DNA from 3 places in the Williamsia sp. SKLECPSW1 genome. Region 3 is predicted to be linked to each of the others. Evidence: riboswitches for the same ligand, from Rfam matches in the RefSeq annotation. Region 3 holds a riboswitch; each other region holds the start of a gene.
The links. A riboswitch is a leader RNA that binds a small molecule or an ion and turns the genes downstream of it on or off. The one in region 3 is predicted to bind cobalamin.

Region 1: another riboswitch for cobalamin. It lies ahead of metE (5-methyltetrahydropteroyltriglutamate--homocysteine S-methyltransferase); the one in region 3 lies ahead of ACXVUM_RS15300 (CbtB domain-containing protein).
Region 2: another riboswitch for cobalamin. It lies ahead of cobN (cobaltochelatase subunit CobN); the one in region 3 lies ahead of ACXVUM_RS15300 (CbtB domain-containing protein).

The regions. Positions count from the first base shown of each region.
Region 1 covers NZ_JBTGLI010000001.1:675,258-681,019, reverse strand. Annotated here, with positions in the region: gene metE (5-methyltetrahydropteroyltriglutamate--homocysteine S-methyltransferase) at 1-2,228, opposite strand, end outside; cobalamin riboswitch at 2,446-2,580, opposite strand; gene ACXVUM_RS03020 (MarR family transcriptional regulator) at 2,702-3,205, opposite strand; gene ACXVUM_RS03015 (uracil-DNA glycosylase) at 3,259-3,993, opposite strand; gene ACXVUM_RS03010 (DUF309 domain-containing protein) at 3,990-4,481, opposite strand; gene ACXVUM_RS03005 (hypothetical protein) at 4,493-5,047, opposite strand; gene ACXVUM_RS03000 (citrate/2-methylcitrate synthase) at 5,136-5,762, opposite strand, start outside.
Region 2 covers NZ_JBTGLI010000002.1:223,390-229,151, reverse strand. Annotated here, with positions in the region: gene ACXVUM_RS16930 (precorrin-2 C(20)-methyltransferase) at 1-15, opposite strand, end outside; gene ACXVUM_RS16925 (precorrin-8X methylmutase) at 12-635, opposite strand; gene cobG (precorrin-3B synthase) at 649-1,818, opposite strand; cobalamin riboswitch at 1,814-1,948, shown strand; gene cobN (cobaltochelatase subunit CobN) at 1,979-5,581, shown strand; gene ACXVUM_RS16910 (FxsA family protein) at 5,657-5,762, shown strand, end outside.
Region 3 covers NZ_JBTGLI010000001.1:3,249,613-3,255,374, reverse strand. Annotated here, with positions in the region: gene ACXVUM_RS15315 (acyl-CoA dehydrogenase family protein) at 1-807, opposite strand, end outside; gene ACXVUM_RS15310 (histidine phosphatase family protein) at 869-1,480, opposite strand; gene ACXVUM_RS15305 (CbtA family protein) at 1,375-2,199, opposite strand; gene ACXVUM_RS15300 (CbtB domain-containing protein) at 2,215-2,454, opposite strand; adenosylcobalamin (AdoCbl) riboswitch at 2,461-2,618, opposite strand; gene ACXVUM_RS15295 (ATP-dependent helicase) at 2,697-5,762, shown strand, end outside.

The sequences.
Region 1 (5,762 bases), 2.6 Mb from region 3:
GGTCTGCGGGTCTTCAGGCCGCAGTCCGGGTTCACCCAGAGTCGTTCGGCAGGAACGGCATCGAGTGCCGCACGCAGCGACGCGACGATCTCGTCACGGGTCGGCACGCGCGGCGAGTGGATGTCGTAGACACCCGGTCCGACGCTGTTGCCGAAGCCGATCGCGTTCAGGTCGTCGAGCACCTCCATCTTCGAGCGCGCCGCCTCGATGGACGTGACGTCCGCGTCGAGATCGGCGATGGCCGTGATGACCTCACCGAACTCGGAGTAACAGAGGTGGGTGTGGATCTGCGTCGCGTCGGAGACGCCGGAGGTGGCCAGGCGGAACGCGTCCACCGCCCACCGCAGGTAGGCCTTCTGATCGGCCGCCCTCAGCGGCAGCAGCTCGCGCAGGGCGGGTTCGTCGACCTGGACGATCCCGATGCCCGCGTTCTGCAGGTCGACGGTCTCGTCGCGGATGGCCAGCGCGATCTGGTTCGCCGTCTGCGCCAGCGGCTGGTCGTCGCGGACGAACGACCACGCCAGGATCGTCACCGGGCCGGTCAGCATCCCCTTCACGGGCTTCGGCGTGAGTGCCTGTGCGTAGGTGGCCCATTCGACGGTCATCGGGGTGGGGCGCGAGACGTCGCCGAACAGGATCGGCGGACGGACGCATCGGCTCCCGTAGGACTGCACCCAGCCGTTGTGGGTCGCGGCGAACCCGTCGAGCTGCTCGGCGAAGTACTGCACCATGTCGTTGCGCTCGGGCTCCCCGTGTACGAGGACGTCGAGACCGAGCTCCTCCTGCAGACGGATCACCGACTCGACCTCGGCGCGCATCCGCGAGGTGTACTCGGACTCGTCGATCTCGCCCGACCGCAGCGCGGCGCGGGCGAGACGGATCTCGGAGGTCTGCGGGTAGGAGCCGATCGTGGTGGTCGGCAGTACCGGCAGCCCGAGGCGGGCGTCCTGCTCCGTGCGCCGGTCGGCAGCCGGCCCGCGGGAGATCCCGCGTTCGACGACCTCGGCGACGCGCGCGCGGGTGCGGGCGTCGTTCACGCGCGGGTCGGAGCGCCGGGATGCCGCGGCGGCGGCCGCGGCCTCGAGGTCGGCCGCCACCGCCTCCCGCCCCTCGCCGAGTGCCCGGGACAGCGTGACGACCTCGGCGACCTTCTCGAGCCCGAACGCGAGCCACGGGCGCAGGGTCTCGTCGAGGCGATCCTCGGCGGCCACGGTGTACGGCACGTGCAGCAGCGAGCACGACGTCGCCACGGCCACGTTCCGCGCGCTGCCCAGCAGCGTCGCCAGGGTCGCCAGTGCCCGGTCGAGATCGGCGCGCCAGATGTTGCGGCCGTTCACCACGCCGGCGACCAGGAGTTTGTCGGCCAGGCCGGTGGTCGACACGACCCGATCGGGGTCGCCGCGCACGAGGTCGACGGCCACACCGTCGATCGCGGTGGCGGCGAGGGCGCCGAGCGCGTCGCCGAGGTCCCCGAAGTACCCGGCGACGAGCAGCGCGGGCCGGTCGGTGAGGTCGCCGAGCCGCCCGTAGGCGTGGGACGCGAGGGCGGCGGGGTCGTCGGCGAGGTCGGTGGCGAGGGCGGGCTCGTCGAACTGGACCCACTGTGCGCCCGCGGCGCGCAACTGCGAGAGCAGGTCGACGTAGAGCGGCAGCAGCTCGTCGAGGCGGGAGATCGGTGCGGCCCCACCGTCGACGGCCTTGCCCAGCAGCAGGTAGGTGATCGGACCGATGACGACCGGGCGCGCGGGGACGCCCAGTTCGATCGCCTCGGCCAGCTCGGCCAGCACCTTCGCGGGGTTCATCGAGAACGTCGTCGCGTCGGAGATCTCCGGGACGATGTAGTGGTAGTTCGTGTCGAACCACTTCGTCATCTCCATCGCCGTCACCGACTGCACGCCGCGTGCGGCCGCAAAGTATCGGTCGAGCGGGTCGGGGATGTCGTCGTAGCGCGGCGGCAGCGTTCCGAGCAGGACGCTGGTGTCGAGCACCTGGTCGTAGAACGAGAACGTGTTGACCGGTACGGAGTCGAGTCCGCTGTCGCGGAGTCGGGCGAGGTCGCTGCGTCGCAGGTCGCCGGCCTGGGCGAGCAGTGCGTCGCGGTCGACACGCCCCGCCCAGTACGCCTCGGTGGCGCGTTTGAGCTCGCGGTTCGGGCCGATGCGGGGTGCGCCCAGGACGGTGGCGCGGAAATCGCTCGACTGCTGTGTGCGGGAACGGATGTCGGACATTCGGGTGGATCCTCCGGGTGTGGAGCGGATGGTCATCGCCCATACCCGGCGCACCCCGGAGAGACGTCGACGCCCACACCGTCGGACGACGACACGACCACCCCACGGCACCACCCGTCGCGATGACGGCTGCCGCGCGGCGACCCACCTTCTCCGGTCACACGCCCAGTCCACGAGGCGACGAACCGTCCACCGCGGCGCGGCGGACACGGCTGGCAGGTCTTCGGACTCGTGGGCGAGCGCTCGCGCGCACCTACTGATCGACGCTTCCCGGGCCGTGGCCCAGTGCTGATGTCGACGGTCGTTCCCACTCACCGCTGCGGGACAGTCCCGGATTCCCACCGGGTTCCCTCTCGTGGGGCCGACATCCGGTCGCCCGGTTGTCGATCCCACTCGATGTGGCGTCGTCGGCGACCCGGGAACCGGGAGCCGTCGTCGTCACAGACCAGCTGCGGGGCCGACCATACGCCGCGTCAGAAGTCGCCCGCGCTGCGGCGCAGCGATTCGATGACGTCGGCGAGCGTGGTCGCCGCGGTCTCGTCGACGCCGATGTCGGCGAAGACCTCGCGGTTGAGCACCTCGGTCGCCTCCTCCACTGTCGACCGGCCGATCTCGGTGATCTCGACGAGCGTCGTCCGACCGTCGGTGGGGTGGGGGATACGGCGGACCAGGCCGGCCGACTCGAGACGGCGGATCGCGTGGGTGACGCTGGTGACGTGGACCTGCAGGCGCACGCTGGCCTTCGTGATGGGCAGGGCGCCGGTGCGGCTGAAGGCGAGCAGCCGGAGCAGTTCGAACCGGGAGAAGCTGAGGTCGAAGGGTCGCAGTGCGGATTCGACGCGGGCGAGCAGGATCTGGTGCGCACGCATGACAGAGGTGACCGCGACCATTCCGGGCACGACGTCGCCCCAGCCCGCGGCCACCCAGTTGTCCCGCGCCCGGGCGATCGGGTCGAAACCAGGACCGTCAGTGGCCATCGGCGCATCCTGAGACCATTGCGCCATTCTCGCCGATGGGGGCCGGTGACCTGTCACAACCCCGCGAACTCAACGGCTGTCGAGAGGACGTCCTCGAGCATCGCCGGGGTGAGGCGTCCGGTGAAGGTGTTCTGCTGACTGACGTGATAGCTGCCGAACAGGCGCAGCGGCGGGACGTCGTGGCCGGGTGCCGCGGGGAGGTCGACGGAGGCCCCGTGGCCGAACTTCGGCCGCGGCACCGGGATGTCGTGGCCGTGGCCGCGTAGTGCGGTGAGGGCGGCCTGCCAGCCGAAGCCGCCGAGGGCGAGGACGGCCTTGGCCGTCGGTGCGAGCAGGGTCAGTTCGCGGTCGAGCCAGTGCCCACAGGTGTCCCGTTCGGCGACGGTGGGCTTGTTGTCGGGTGGGGCGCAGTGCACCGGGGCGGTGATGCGGACCCCGCGCAGGGTGAGGCCGTCGTCGGCGGCCACCGCGGTCGGTTGGCTGGCGACTCCGACGGCGTGCAGTGCGGCGAACAGGACGTCGCCGCTGCGGTCGCCGGTGAACATCCGGCCGGTCCGGTTGGCGCCGTGGGCGGCCGGGGCGAGGCCCACGATGATCAGCCGGGCGTCCGACGGGCCGAACCCGGGGACCGGTCGGCCCCAGTAGGTCTGGTCGGCGAAGGCGCGTCGCTTCTCGCGGGCGACACGCTCCCGCCACTCGACGAGCCGCGGGCAGGCACGGCAGTCGACGAGTGCGGCGTCGAGCGCGGCGAGGTCGGGCGCCTCCGCGGCGGCGCTGGGCAGGGTCACGGCGGCGCAGTCCCGCGCAGTCGCGGCGCCGGGAGGTCGACGGCATGGTCGGCCTCGCGCAGCGTGATCAGCGACTCGTCGACCCAGGCACACAGACCAGCGACGTCGACCCCCTCCGGGGCGTCGCGGACCGGCGCGATGGCGTCGCGGCCACGCTCCAGCAACCGTCGGGCGCCGTCGGTGTTGCCGCGGGCGGCGTGGGTGGCGCCGACCGCGAGCTGGGCGAGCCCCTTCCACAGGGCTCGGTCGGCATCCGGCGCCTGCTTCCACGTCGCCTCGAGGATCTCGTGTGCGCGGAACGGCCATCCGGTGTCGAGCAGGTCCTGGGCGACGGTCAGCGACTCCGCCGGGGTGAGCGGGACCTCGTCGCCGGGACCGGGCGGCGTCACGCCGGTCGCGTCGCGGGGCAGCGGTCGGCCCAGACGGTCGCGCGGGCGGGCGTTGTGGGCGCGCCCGTCGGCGTCGCGGTCGCGTGACAGTCCGATCACCCCTCTCGTCGTCAGCGGATCGCTTTGCGTGCTTCCGGCCAGAATGCCGCACCCGCGATCGCGACGCCGCCGGCCCCGATGATGGTCACCGCTGCATCGACGCTCTCGCGGCCCTGCTGGGACCAGTAGACGTCCTCGAGATCGAGCAGGAGCGCCAGCTCGTCGACGATGAGCGCGGTCGCCACGCCGTAGCTGATGGCGGTCAGCGGGTGACGCCGGTGGTGCTCGGCGCCGCGGACGGCGACCGCACCGACGCCGCCGAGCATGAGGATGCCGATGTTGTAGTGGTGGAAGTGCCTGCCGTGCAGACTCATCCCGCCGCCCGCCGGGCCGTGGCCCGCCCGGATCCAGTGGGTGAGGGCGCGCACCGCGACGAAGGTCGTGGTGAACGAGGTCCACGACAGCAGCGCGGCCTGTTGACCCGGGTCGAGCGAGCGTCGCCAGGCGCGGCGCAGCCGGTGTGCGCGCGGAGGGCGGGGTGGCGCGGGAGGCGCGCCGGTCGCGTCACCCGGGGCGTGGGGCGCCGCAGTCGCGGCCTGGTCGTCTGGCGGTGGGGCTTCCTGCATGTCGTCGACGATGACAGATCGCCCGCGGCCCGCACACGGGGAAGGTCGCGAGTGTCGCGCCGCGATGTTCGCGGTCGCGACATTCCCGTCAGGCCGAGGTCTCCACGGGCGGTCCGACGTAGGTCGCGCGGGGTCGGATGATGTGGCGGTCGCGCGCCTGCTCGAGCACGTTGGCCGTCCACCCGACGACGCGGCTGACGGCGAAGGTGGGTGTGAACATCTCGCGGGGAAGGCCGCAGCGGTCCATCACGACGCCCGCATAGAACTCGACGTTGGCGTAGCGGGGGCGGTCCGGCCGGGCCGCGGAGAGGACGTCGACGACGGCGCGTTCGACCTCGACGGCCACGTCCGCCGTCCGGCCGCCGAGACGTGTGGCGACCTCGCGCAGCAGTTCGGACCGGGGATCGCGCGTGCGGTAGACGGCATGTCCGAAGCCCATGAGACGTCGGCCGGCGGAGAGTTCGTCCCGAGCCCAGGCGCGGGCGACGTCACCGGCATCCGCGGCCGTCATGGCCTGACCGCCGCGGGCCACGATCGCGTCGAGCGCATCGAGTGCCCGGTCCGGGGCGCCGCCGTGCAGCGGGCCGGAGAAGGCGCCGATGGCACCGCAGATCGCCGACGGCATGTCCGCGCCGGTGGAGGCGATGACGCGGGCGGTGAACGTCGACGCGTTGAAACCGTGCTCGACGGTGGCGATGAGGTACTGCTCGATCGC
Region 2 (5,762 bases), on a different contig from region 3:
TCCGGGCGCGGTCATTCGACCGGGCTCGCCAGGGCGTTGATCGCGGCCGCGGTGATCGCAGACCCGCCGCGTCGTCCCAGGACGGTGACGTAGTCGAGATCGTCCCGATCGGCGAGCGCGGCAGCCGATTCCGCGGCACCGATGAACCCGACGGGCGCGCCGACGACGACCGCGGGACGGGGCGCCCCGGAATCGATGAGCTCGAGCAGGGCGAACAGCGCGGTGGGCGCGTTCCCGATCGCGACCACCGCCCCCTCGAGCATCGGCTGCCACAGGTGCACCGCCGCCGCGGTGCGGGTGGTCTGGAGTTCGAGGGCCAGATCGGGGGTCCGGGGATCACCCAGGAGGCACACCACGTCGTTGTCGACGGGGAGCCGTCGACGCGTGACCCCGGAGGCGACCATCGTGGCGTCACACAGGATGGGCGCACCCGCCTGCAGCGCGGCACGGGCACGGGTCACGGCGTCGGGGGTGATCCGTACGTCGTCGACGAGATCGACCTGGCCGCACGCGTGGATCATGCGGACGACCACCTTCTCGGTCTCCGCGTCGTACCCGTCGAGCCGGGACTCGCGGCGGATGGTGGCGAACGACTGCCGGTAGATCTCGGCGCCGTCGTGGATGTAGTCGTACATGTCGGGCCTCACCCTAGAGGGGCCCCGACGACGGCTTCTCACCCGTCCGGCGGCGGGTGTAGCCGTCCGGGCCGGCGACGACCCGCAGGTGGGGGCCGTGCGGGCTTCCGCAGCCCCGGTCGCAGCCGACCCAGTGTTCGCGGTCGTCGAGCGAGTCGGGGTCGGCCGACGCCACGTGATCCACCAGGTCGCCCCGGACGTCGGCATGCGAGCGGGAGCAGCCGGGTGCCCCCGCGCAGGCGCTCACCCGCGCCCACGGTGAGGTCGCGTCGTAGATGACGCCCATCGGCGCGAGAACCCTCACCACCGTCTCCGCGACCCCGTCGGCGAGATCACAGACCAGCACCTCGCGGTCGGGGGTGATGACGATCGGGTGGTCGACGGCGGCGAGGAACTCGGCCGTGCGGGCCGGGATCCGGGCGAGTTCGACGACCGCGCCGAGCATCACCGCGCCGTCGTCCTGGTCCATCCAGCCGACCAGCGGGCCGTCGTGCGGGACCACGGGGAGGGGCTCACCGACCGCCGGCCGGGTCGCGTCGTCCACCGATCCGATCAGCACGTCCAGCTCGACGGCGTCGAGGTCGGCGATCCGCCAGCGGTCACCCCGCAGGCCGACGAACCGGCGGGCGACGTCGAGGAGCGCCGCCACCGCCCCGTCCGAGGCGACGAGCCGGCCGGTGCGCACGCCGCCGAGGATCACCTCGACCGTCGACGGGTCGACGGCGAGCACCCCCACGTCCGGACGGTGCGCGAGGACGTCGCCGTGACCGTCGTCGAGTCCGAAGAGGAAGCGACCGGGCAACTGCGCGAGCGCGAGGTCGTCGAGGAGCGCCGTGTCGAGGTCGCGGGCCAGGCCGCGGACGTCGCCGCGACCACCGATACGTCCGGAGAGCGGCGAGACCATCGTGTTGCGCACCCGGTCGTGTGCGCCCGACGGGAGCAGCCCCGCGTCGCGTAGTCCGGCGATGGCCTGGTCGTCGACATCCGCGAGGCCGCGGACCTGGATGTTCGCCCGCCCGGTCAGCTCGAGGTGACCGTCACCGTGGTCCGCCGCGAACTGCGCCAGTGCCTGCATCTGCGGCGGGGTCACCGCACCCCCGGGCAGCCGGATCCGTGCCACGAGACCGTCGGCCGCCGGGTGCGGATCGAGCACGCCGGGGCAGCGGTCGCTCGGTCGGGACATCACTCCAGGCTAGGGTGATGCCATCCGAACGGGTATTCGGGAAGCCGGTGGGACTCCGGCACGGTCGCGCCACTGTGTGATGTCGCCGGACGACATCGAGTCAGACCCCTGCCCGGTCACCGTCGAGCATCGGGCGCGAGAACCCGGTCGGGAGGCTTCGTTGATCGTCCTGCTGTCCACCTCGGACACCGACCTCATCACCGCGAAGGCGTCGGGCGCCGACTATCGGGTCGCCAACCCCGCGCGCCTGCTGCCCGAGTCCGACATCCCGGTGGTGCTCGACGGCGCCGACCTCGTCGTCGTCCGCATCCTCGGTGGTCGTCGCGCCTGGGAGGAGGGCCTCGACGCCGTCCTCGCCCAGGGTCTGCCGACGGTGGTCCTGTCCGGTGAGCAGTTGCCCGACCCCGACCTGATGTCGCTGTCGACGGTGCCGGGCGGCGTCGCCGCGGAGGCGCACAACTACCTCGCTCAGGGCGGTGTCGACAACCTCGTCTCGCTGCACGGCTTCCTCTCCGACACCGTCCTGATGACCGGCGCCGTCTTCGCGCCGCCGACGGTCACCCCGCACTGGGGTGTGCTCGAGCGCCCCGCGTCCGACGACACCCACGACGGCCCGACCGTCGCGGTGCTCTTCTACCGGGCCCAGCATCTCGCCGGGAACGTCGGCTACATCCATGCACTGTGCGATGCGATCGAGGCCCGCGGCGCCCGCTCGTTGCCGATCTTCTGTGCCTCGCTGCGTACCGCACCCGACGACCTGATCGACACCCTCGGTCAGGCCGACGCGCTGGTCGTCACCGTTCTCGCCGCCGGTGGCGCGGTCCCCGCGACCGCCTCGGCGGGGGAGGACGACGACGCCTGGAACATCGAGCGGCTCGCCTCCCTGGACGTGCCGATCCTGCAGGGGCTGTGTCTGACGTCGTCGCGGGCAGCGTGGGACGAGAACGACGACGGACTCTCGCCGCTCGACGTCGCCACCCAGGTCGCCGTCCCGGAGTTCGACGGTCGGATCATCACCGTCCCGTTCTCGTTCAAGGAGTTCGGTGACGACGGCCTGCCCTGGTATGCCCCCGACCACGAACGGTGCGCGCGCGTCGCCGGCATCGCGACGTCCTACGCCCGTCTGCGGTCCACACCGCCGCAGCAGCGGCGGATCGCGATCATGTTGTCCGCGTATCCCACCAAGCACGCGCGCATAGGCAACGCCGTCGGGCTCGACACACCCGCGAGCGTGCTCGCGCTGCTGCGGGCGATGCGCGACGCCGGTTACGACATCGGACCGGAGTCCGGCCCGGACGCCATCCCCGGCCTCGCCGAGAACGACTCGGATGCGCTGATCCACTCCCTGATCGCCGCCGGTGGGCAGGACCCCGACTGGCTCACCGAGGACGCCCTCGCGGCCAATCCCGTCCGTCTGTCGGCGCAGCACTACCGGCCGTGGTTCGACTCCCTCGATCCCGGTTTGCGGGACGCCGTCGCCGAGCACTGGGGCGCGGCACCGGGGCAGCTGTACGTCGACCGCACCGCGAACGCCGACGGCGACGTCGTCATCGCGGCGAAGACCTTCGGCAACGTCGTGCTGATGGTCCAGCCGCCCCGTGGCTTCGGTGAGAACCCGGTCGCGATCTACCACGATCCGGACCTGCCGCCCTCGCATCACTATCTGGCGTGCTATCGCTGGGTAGCCGACCGCGACAACGGGTTCGGCGCCGACGCGGTCGTACATGTCGGCAAGCACGGCAACCTGGAATGGCTGCCCGGCAAGACCCTCGGGATGTCCGCTGCGTGCGGGACCGACGCGGCGATCGGTGATCTGCCGCTGATCTACCCGTTCCTCGTCAACGACCCCGGCGAGGGGACCCAGGCGAAGCGACGTGCACACGCGACCCTCGTCGACCACCTCATCCCGCCGATGGCGCGGGCCGAGAGCTACGGCGACATCGCACGCCTGGAGCAACTGCTCGACGAGCACGCCAACATCTCCACCCTCGACCCGTCGAAGCTGCCCGCGATCCGCCAGCAGATCTGGACGCTGCTGCAGGCGGCGAAGATGGACTCCGACCTCGGCCTCACCGAACGCCCCGACGAGGACGTGTTCGACGACATGCTGCTGCACGTCGACGGCTGGCTCTGTGAGATCAAGGACGTGCAGATCCGCGACGGTCTGCACGTGCTGGGGTCCCCGCCGGCCGACGACGTCGAGGTCGACCTCGTCCTGGCGATGCTGCGCGCCCGACAGCTGTGGGGCGGCACCCGCAGCCTGCCGGGTCTGCGTGAGGCCCTCGGGCTCGCCGAGGGGGAGGCGTCCCGCGACGACACCGACCGCGTCGAGACAGTCGCCCGCGAACTCGTCGCCGCCTGCGGTAAGGCCGACTGGTCCCGGGAGGAGGTCGCGACCGTCGCGGCCGATCACCCCGCCGCCGTCGGTGAGATCCTCGACTTCGCGGCGACCGAGGTGGTGCCGCGACTGCGTCAGACCGACCAGGAGGTGGCGCGCGTCCTGCACGCCCTCGACGGCGGGTTCATCCCCGCCGGACCCAGCGGGTCACCGCTGCGCGGCCTGATCAACGTCCTGCCGACCGGTCGAAACTTCTACTCCGTCGACCCCAAGGCGGTGCCGTCCCGCCTGGCGTGGGAGACCGGTCGCGCCATGGCCGACTCCCTGCTGGAGCGATACCTCGCCGACCACGGCGAGTACCCCCGGTCGGTGGGCCTGTCGGTGTGGGGGACCAGCGCCATGCGCACGTCAGGCGACGACATCGCCGAGGTCCTCGCCCTGATGGGTGTCATGCCGATCTGGGACGAGGCGTCGCGCCGGGTCCGCGACCTCGAGGTGATCGGGCTCGACGAGCTCGGACGCCCTCGCATCGACGTGACCGTCCGCATCTCCGGGTTCTTCCGGGACGCCTTCCCGCACGTGGTGACCATGCTCGACGACGCGGTACAGCTCGTGTCGGACCTCGAGGAGCCCGACGAGCAGAACTTCGTCGCCGCGCACACCCGTGCCGACGTCGCCGACCACGGCGACCACCGTCGGGCCACGACGCGTGTGTTCGGGTCGAAGCCGGGGACCTACGGCGCCGGCCTCCTGCAACTCATCGACTCCAAGCAGTGGCGTACCGACGAGGACATGGCGCAGGTCTACACCGCGTGGGGTGGCTACGCCTACGGACGCGGTCTCGACGGCGTCGCCGCCGTCGACGACATGCGCTCGGCATATCGACGTATCGCGGTGGCCGCGAAGAACACCGACACCCGCGAACACGACATCGCCGACTCCGACGACTACTTCCAGTACCACGGCGGCATGGTGGCCACGGTGCGCGCGCTGACCGGCCGATCGCCGGAGGCCTACATCGGGGACAGCACGCGTCCCGACACCGTGAAGACCCGCACGCTCTCGGAGGAGACGTCCCGCGTCTTCCGTGCGCGTGTCGTCAACCCGCGGTGGATCGCCGCGATGCAGCGCCACGGGTACAAGGGTGCGTTCGAGATGGCGGCCACCGTCGACTACCTGTTCGGCTACGACGCGACCACCGACGTGGTGGCCGACTGGATGTACGAGCAACTCGCGGAGTCCTACGTCTTCGACGAGACCAACCGGGAGTTCATGGCGAAATCCAACCCGTGGGCGCTGCACGGCATCGCCGAGCGTCTGCTCGAGGCGTCCGGACGTGAGATGTGGAAGAACCCCGACCCGGAGACCCTGGGGCGGCTGCAGCAGGTCTTCCTCGAGACCGAAGGCGACATCGAGGGCGGCTGACCGCCGATCGAGCCCGTCCGGGTACGAATTCGTCGACGACGGGAGAAAATCGGGCGTCCCGGTCGTTGGAGGGACATGAAGCTCGCAGTGTTCGTCGGATACCTGGCCGTGGAGATCGCGGCTTTCGTCGGTCTGGTCTGGGCCATCGGATTCTGGTGGACGCTGTTGCTCACCCTGGTCG
Region 3 (5,762 bases):
GACCCGCTCCATCGTGAAGCCGGCCTTCGCGCCCTCGCCGCCACGCGTGTCCGCGCCGGTGTCCTCGGTCTCGCCCAGGAGACGGTCCTTGGACACGCGCACGTCGTCGAAGAACAGCTCACCGGTCGGCGAGCTCATCGTGCCCATCTTCTTGAACGGCTTACCCTGCGTGAGGCCCTCCATGCCCTTGTCGAGCACGAAGGACAGCACCTTGCGGTCACGGATCGGCGTCCCGTCGCCCTCGTCGAGCTTCGCGAACACGACGATCGTGTCGGCGTACGGGCCGTTGGTGATGAACGTCTTCTGGCCCTTGAGGATGTAGTCGTCGCCGTCGCGCTTGACGGTCGTCTTCATGCCGCCCAATGCATCCGAGCCGGAGTCGGGCTCGGTGATCGCCCAGGCCCCGATCTTCTCGAGGGTCACCAGTTCCGGGAGCCACCGCTTCTTCTGCGCCAGCGTGCCCTTCGACCGGATCGTGCCGACGGTGAGCTGACAGACGCCGAGGGACGCGATGATGCCGAGGCTGACGCCGGCGAGCTCGGTGTTGAGCAGCATGAAGGTGCTGTCGCCCATCCCGCCGCTGACGGCACCGGGCTTGGCCTCTCCCGTGGCCTCGGAGTCGAGTTCACGCTCGAGACCCTCCCGGGCCATCTGGTCGACCCCGAAGGTGGTGTACAGCTTGCGGGCGATGTCGTAGGGCGGGAGAACGCCGGTCTCGAGCTCGTCGAGGTGCGGACGCACCTCCTTGTCGATGAAACCCCGCAGTGCGTCGCGGATCATCAGGTCTTCCTCGGACCACTCGTACATGCCACTCCTCGTCGTGTCCGCCGTGAACTGAATGATGTTTCAGTTTCTGCCCGCCACGATGTCATCCGCCGATGGAAATGTCCACCGTCCACGTCGTGGCAGGGGCGATGTCGACGCCGAGGAATCCCGACGCCCCGAGACCGCGGTGCAGGGTGACAGCCGCCGCGACGACAGGCTTCGCGGCGACGACCACCGGGCCGTCGGCCCGCAGCGCGACGAGCGACCGTTCGATCCGCTCCAGGAACGTCGCGACCGACTCACCGCCGTGCGGCGTCGCGTCGGGATCGGCGAACCACGACCCGAGTTCGGCGGGCGCGATCTCGTCCGGGCGTCGGCCGACCCACGATCCGAGGTCGATGCTCCGCAGGGCCTCGTCGACGACGTGGGCCTCGGCGAGGAGCGCGGCCGTCTCGACGACCGACCGCTCGGGACCGGTGTGGACGAGCGGGACCCGGACTCCGAGCGCGGCGACGTCGCGGCGGCCGCGATCGTCGAGCGGACCGCCCTCGCCGCCGAAGGACAGCGCCCGGTTGGGGCCGGTGCGTCCCGCGGCGACGAGGGTGACCCTCAGCGCAGCGACCCGGCCGGCGCACCCGTCGACCGACGGCCGGCCTCGGCGTGGCGGCCGATCCGGGTGAGCACGATCGCGAACGCGAGCCCGAGCACGGACCACAGGATCATCTGGTTCGCGATCGAGAGGAACCGGAAGTCGCCGACCACGTCGCCGGGGAAGCCCGGGAAGACGATGGTGCCGTCGGCGGACCGCAGTGCCGTCGGCACCTCGTCGAACGACGGCAGCAGTGCCATCGCGACCGCGACACCGACCAGGTAGGTGGCCACGCCCGACACCAGCGCCCACAGGCCGCCGATACGCGGCAGCAGCCAGAACGCCAGCGCGACGGCGGCGACCGCCAGAGCGACCGACACCAGCGTCATCGTGAGATACGAGCCGCTACGGGCCCCGATGGTGTCGTCGTCGCCGACGGCCGGCGGATTGGCCGGATACTTCCCGAACGGCACCAGGTAGACCGCGACGAACCCACCGAACGCGAGTGCGGCGGCGACCCACCGCGGGTCGACCAGGGGGTGACGACGGCCGACGTACGCCCACACGACGGTGAACGCGACGGCGAACAGGGCGCCCATGGCGAGACCGAAGACCACCGACCCCACTCCGGCCCCGATGTTCTCCTGCACCGACCGGGTGAACACCTCGCCGTGCTCGTGGGCACCGTGCTCGCCCGCGAGCATCTCCTCGGCGGCGCTGCGGCCGCCTTCGTAGTCGATGGCCTTCGCGACCTGTGGCTCGATGAACACACGCGCGAACACGTACGCGACGATCCCGGCGACGAGACCTGCGATCAGCCCGCCGCCGATGAACTTCTTCTCCATCTGCTCGTCTCCCGCTCAGTGGCAGGGGAAGCCGAGGAAGTGCCGTGCGTCGTGCACGAACTCGTGGACGTGGGTGTCGGATCCGAAGACCGACACCGCGCCCTGGTCGTAACCGATGAAGTAGTAGGCCAGCGCGGCGAGTGCGGTGGTGGCCGTGAGCCACAGTGCGGTCTCCATGACGGAGACGTCGGGTGTGTCGAGCTGGAGGATCCGGGCCGTGCCGCGACCGGCGGACAGCGTGGAGGTCTGGGACATGGGTCGAACTCCTCTCGTGGGATGGCGCGTCCCACGTGGTGCGGATGAGAAAGCCGTGCGGTGGCGATCTGACTCGACGTGCGGTCTCCCGCTCGTCTCACAGTGGCGCGACCGTCCCGGATTCTCACCGGAGTTCCCCAGCCGCTCGGCTGCACCGAACCCTATGGGTCGGGATCGTTGCTGGTCAACACCGCGAGACGGCGGCAGGAATGCCTGTCGTACCCACGGGGGATGATGGACCGATGAGCACGGCCACCGCCGAGGTGCTGGAACGGTTCAGCGCGCCGACCCGCGACTGGTTCACCGGTGCCTTCGCCGCGCCCACCGCCGCCCAGCTCGGTGCCTGGTCGTCCATCGCCGACGGTGACCACACGCTCGTCGTCGCCCCGACGGGGTCCGGCAAGACGTTGTCGGCGTTCCTGTGGGCACTCGACCGTCTCGCCCGGGAGTCCGGCGGAGGTGAGACCCGTACGCACACCACGTCGGTCCTCTACATCTCGCCGCTCAAAGCCCTCGCCGTGGACGTCGAACGCAACCTGCGCGCGCCCCTGGCGGGCCTGCAGCGGTCGGCGGCGGCGCTGGGCCTGCCGGCACCGGACATCACGGTCGGCGTCCGATCGGGGGACACCCCGACGACGCAGCGCCGTCAGCTGCTGCGCACCCCGCCGGACATCCTCATCACCACGCCGGAGTCGCTGTTCCTGATGTTGACCTCGTCGGCGCGGGACACGTTGCGCGAGGTGCACACCGTCATCGTCGACGAGGTGCACGCGGTCGCGTCGACGAAGCGCGGTACCCATCTGGCCCTGTCACTGGAACGGCTCGACGCCCTGCTCGAGCGGCCCGCGCAGCGCATCGGGCTGTCGGCGACGGTCCGCCCGCCGGAGCGGGTCGCGCAGTTCCTCGCGGGGTCGGCGCCCTGCACCGTGGTCGCGCCGCCGGCGGAGAAGACCTTCGACCTGACAGTCGACGTCCCGGTTCCGGACATGGCCAACATCCCACCTCCGCCCGGTGTGGACGACCTCGACGACGAGATGACCCCCACCGCGGGCTCCCTGTGGCCGTACGTCGAGAACGGCATCGTCGACCTCGTCGAGAAGAACCGGTCGACCATCGTGTTCGCCAACTCCCGACGCCTCGCCGAGCGACTCACGGCCCGCCTCAACGAGATCCATGCCGAGCGGTCCGGTGTCGACCTCGAGACCGACGGCAACGACGCCGTCCCCGGCGGGGCACCGGCCTACGTGATGGGCAGCGGGTCGAGCCAGGGCGCGCCACCGGTCCTCGCCCGTGCCCACCACGGGTCGGTGTCGAAGGAGCAACGCGCACTGATCGAGGACGACCTCAAGGCCGGTCGGCTGCGCTGCGTCGTCGCGACGAGCTCGCTGGAGCTCGGGATCGACATGGGTGCAGTCGATCTCGTCGTGCAGGTGGAGACGCCGCCGTCGGTGGCCGGCGGGCTCCAACGGATCGGACGCGCCGGTCATCAGGTGGGTGAGATCAGCCGTGGCGTGGTGTTCCCCAAGCACCGGGCAGACCTCGTCCACGCGACGGTCGCGGTGCGACGGATGCGCGACGGACTCATCGAGGAGATCGCCGTCCCGGCCAACCCGCTGGACATCCTGGCCCAGCACACCGTGGCCGCCAGCGCCGTCGACGTCCTCGACGTGCAGGACTGGTACGAGACGGTCCGCCGCGCGGCGCCGTACGCGACGCTCGCCTGGTCGGTGTACGAGGCGACCCTCGACCTGCTGTCGGGGCGCTACCCGTCCGACGAGTTCGCCGAGCTGCGGCCCCGCGTGGTGTGGGATCGCGACGCCAACACCATCACCGGCCGGCCCGGCGCGCAGCGCCTCGCGGTCACCTCGGGCGGGTCCATCCCCGACCGCGGGATGTTCGGGGTGTTCATGGTGGGCGAGAAGGCCACGCGTGTCGGTGAACTCGACGAGGAGATGGTCTACGAGTCCCGCGTCGGCGACGTGTTCGCGCTCGGCGCGTCGAGTTGGCGGATCGAGGACATCACCCACGACCGCGTACTGGTCTCCCCCGCCGCCGGCGTCCCCGGCAGGCTGCCGTTCTGGATCGGCGACGCCGTCGGCCGCCCGAGCGAACTGGGTCGCGCGATCGGCGCGTTCATCGGCGAGGTCGGCGATGCCCTGACCCGCGGCGACACCTCGACGCTCACCGCGCAGACCGAACACCTCGGCCTCACCGCGTTCGCGCGCGACAACCTCGTGTCGCTCATCTCCGAGCAGCGCGAGGCGACCGGGCATCTCCCGACCGACCGCACCCTCGTGCTCGAACGGTTCCGCGACGAGCTCGGCGACTGGCGCCTGGTCCTGCACTCGCCCTACGGATTGCGGGTGCATGCGCCGTGGGCGTCGGCGATCGGCGCGCGTCTGCGCGACCGCGTCGGCGTCGACGGCGCGGTCACCGCCTCCGACGACGGCATCATCATCCGACTGCCCGACACCGACGACGAACCCCCCGGTGCGTCGATCGTGGCGCTCGACCCCGACGAGATCGAGGACATCGTCACCGACGAGCTCGGCGGATCGGCGTTGTTCGCCAGTCGGTTCCGCGAATGCGCGGCCCGCGCCCTGCTGCTTCCGCGCCGAAACCCCGGCCGCCGGGCACCGCTGTGGCAGCAACGCCAACGCAGTGCGCAGCTGCTGCAGGTGGCCGCCCGCCACCCGCAGTTCCCGATCATCCTGGAGACGTTGCGCGAGTGTCTGCAGGACGTCTACGACCTGCCCGCCCTCGTCGACCTGCTGCGATCGGTCAGCGGGCGGACGATCCGCATCGTCGAGGTCGCCACCGAGACGCCGTCACCGTTCGCGGCGTCGTTGCTGTTCGGGTACGTCGGCGCCTTCATGTACGAAGACGACGCGCCGCTCGCCGAGCGTCGGGCCGCTGCACTGTCCCTCGACACCGCGCTGCTCGCCCAGCTGCTCGGTCGCATCGACCTGCGGGAACTGCTCGACCCCGCCGTCATCACCGATGTCGAGGCGCGCCTGCAGCGCACCCACCCCGACCGCCGCGCCCACGACGCGGAGGGGATCACCGATCTCCTCCGGTGGCTCGGCCCGCTCACCGACGCCGAGATCGCCGACCGGTTCGACACGCGTGACGACGACACCGACCCCGCCGACGCGATCCCACCACTGCTCGAGAACCTGCACGTCACCGGTCGCATCATCACCGTCAACCACGGCGGACGGGTGCTGTGGGCCGGCGTCGAGGACACCTCCCGACTGCGCGACGCGCTCGGCATCCCCGCGCCGCAGGGTGTCCCGGCCGCGTTCACC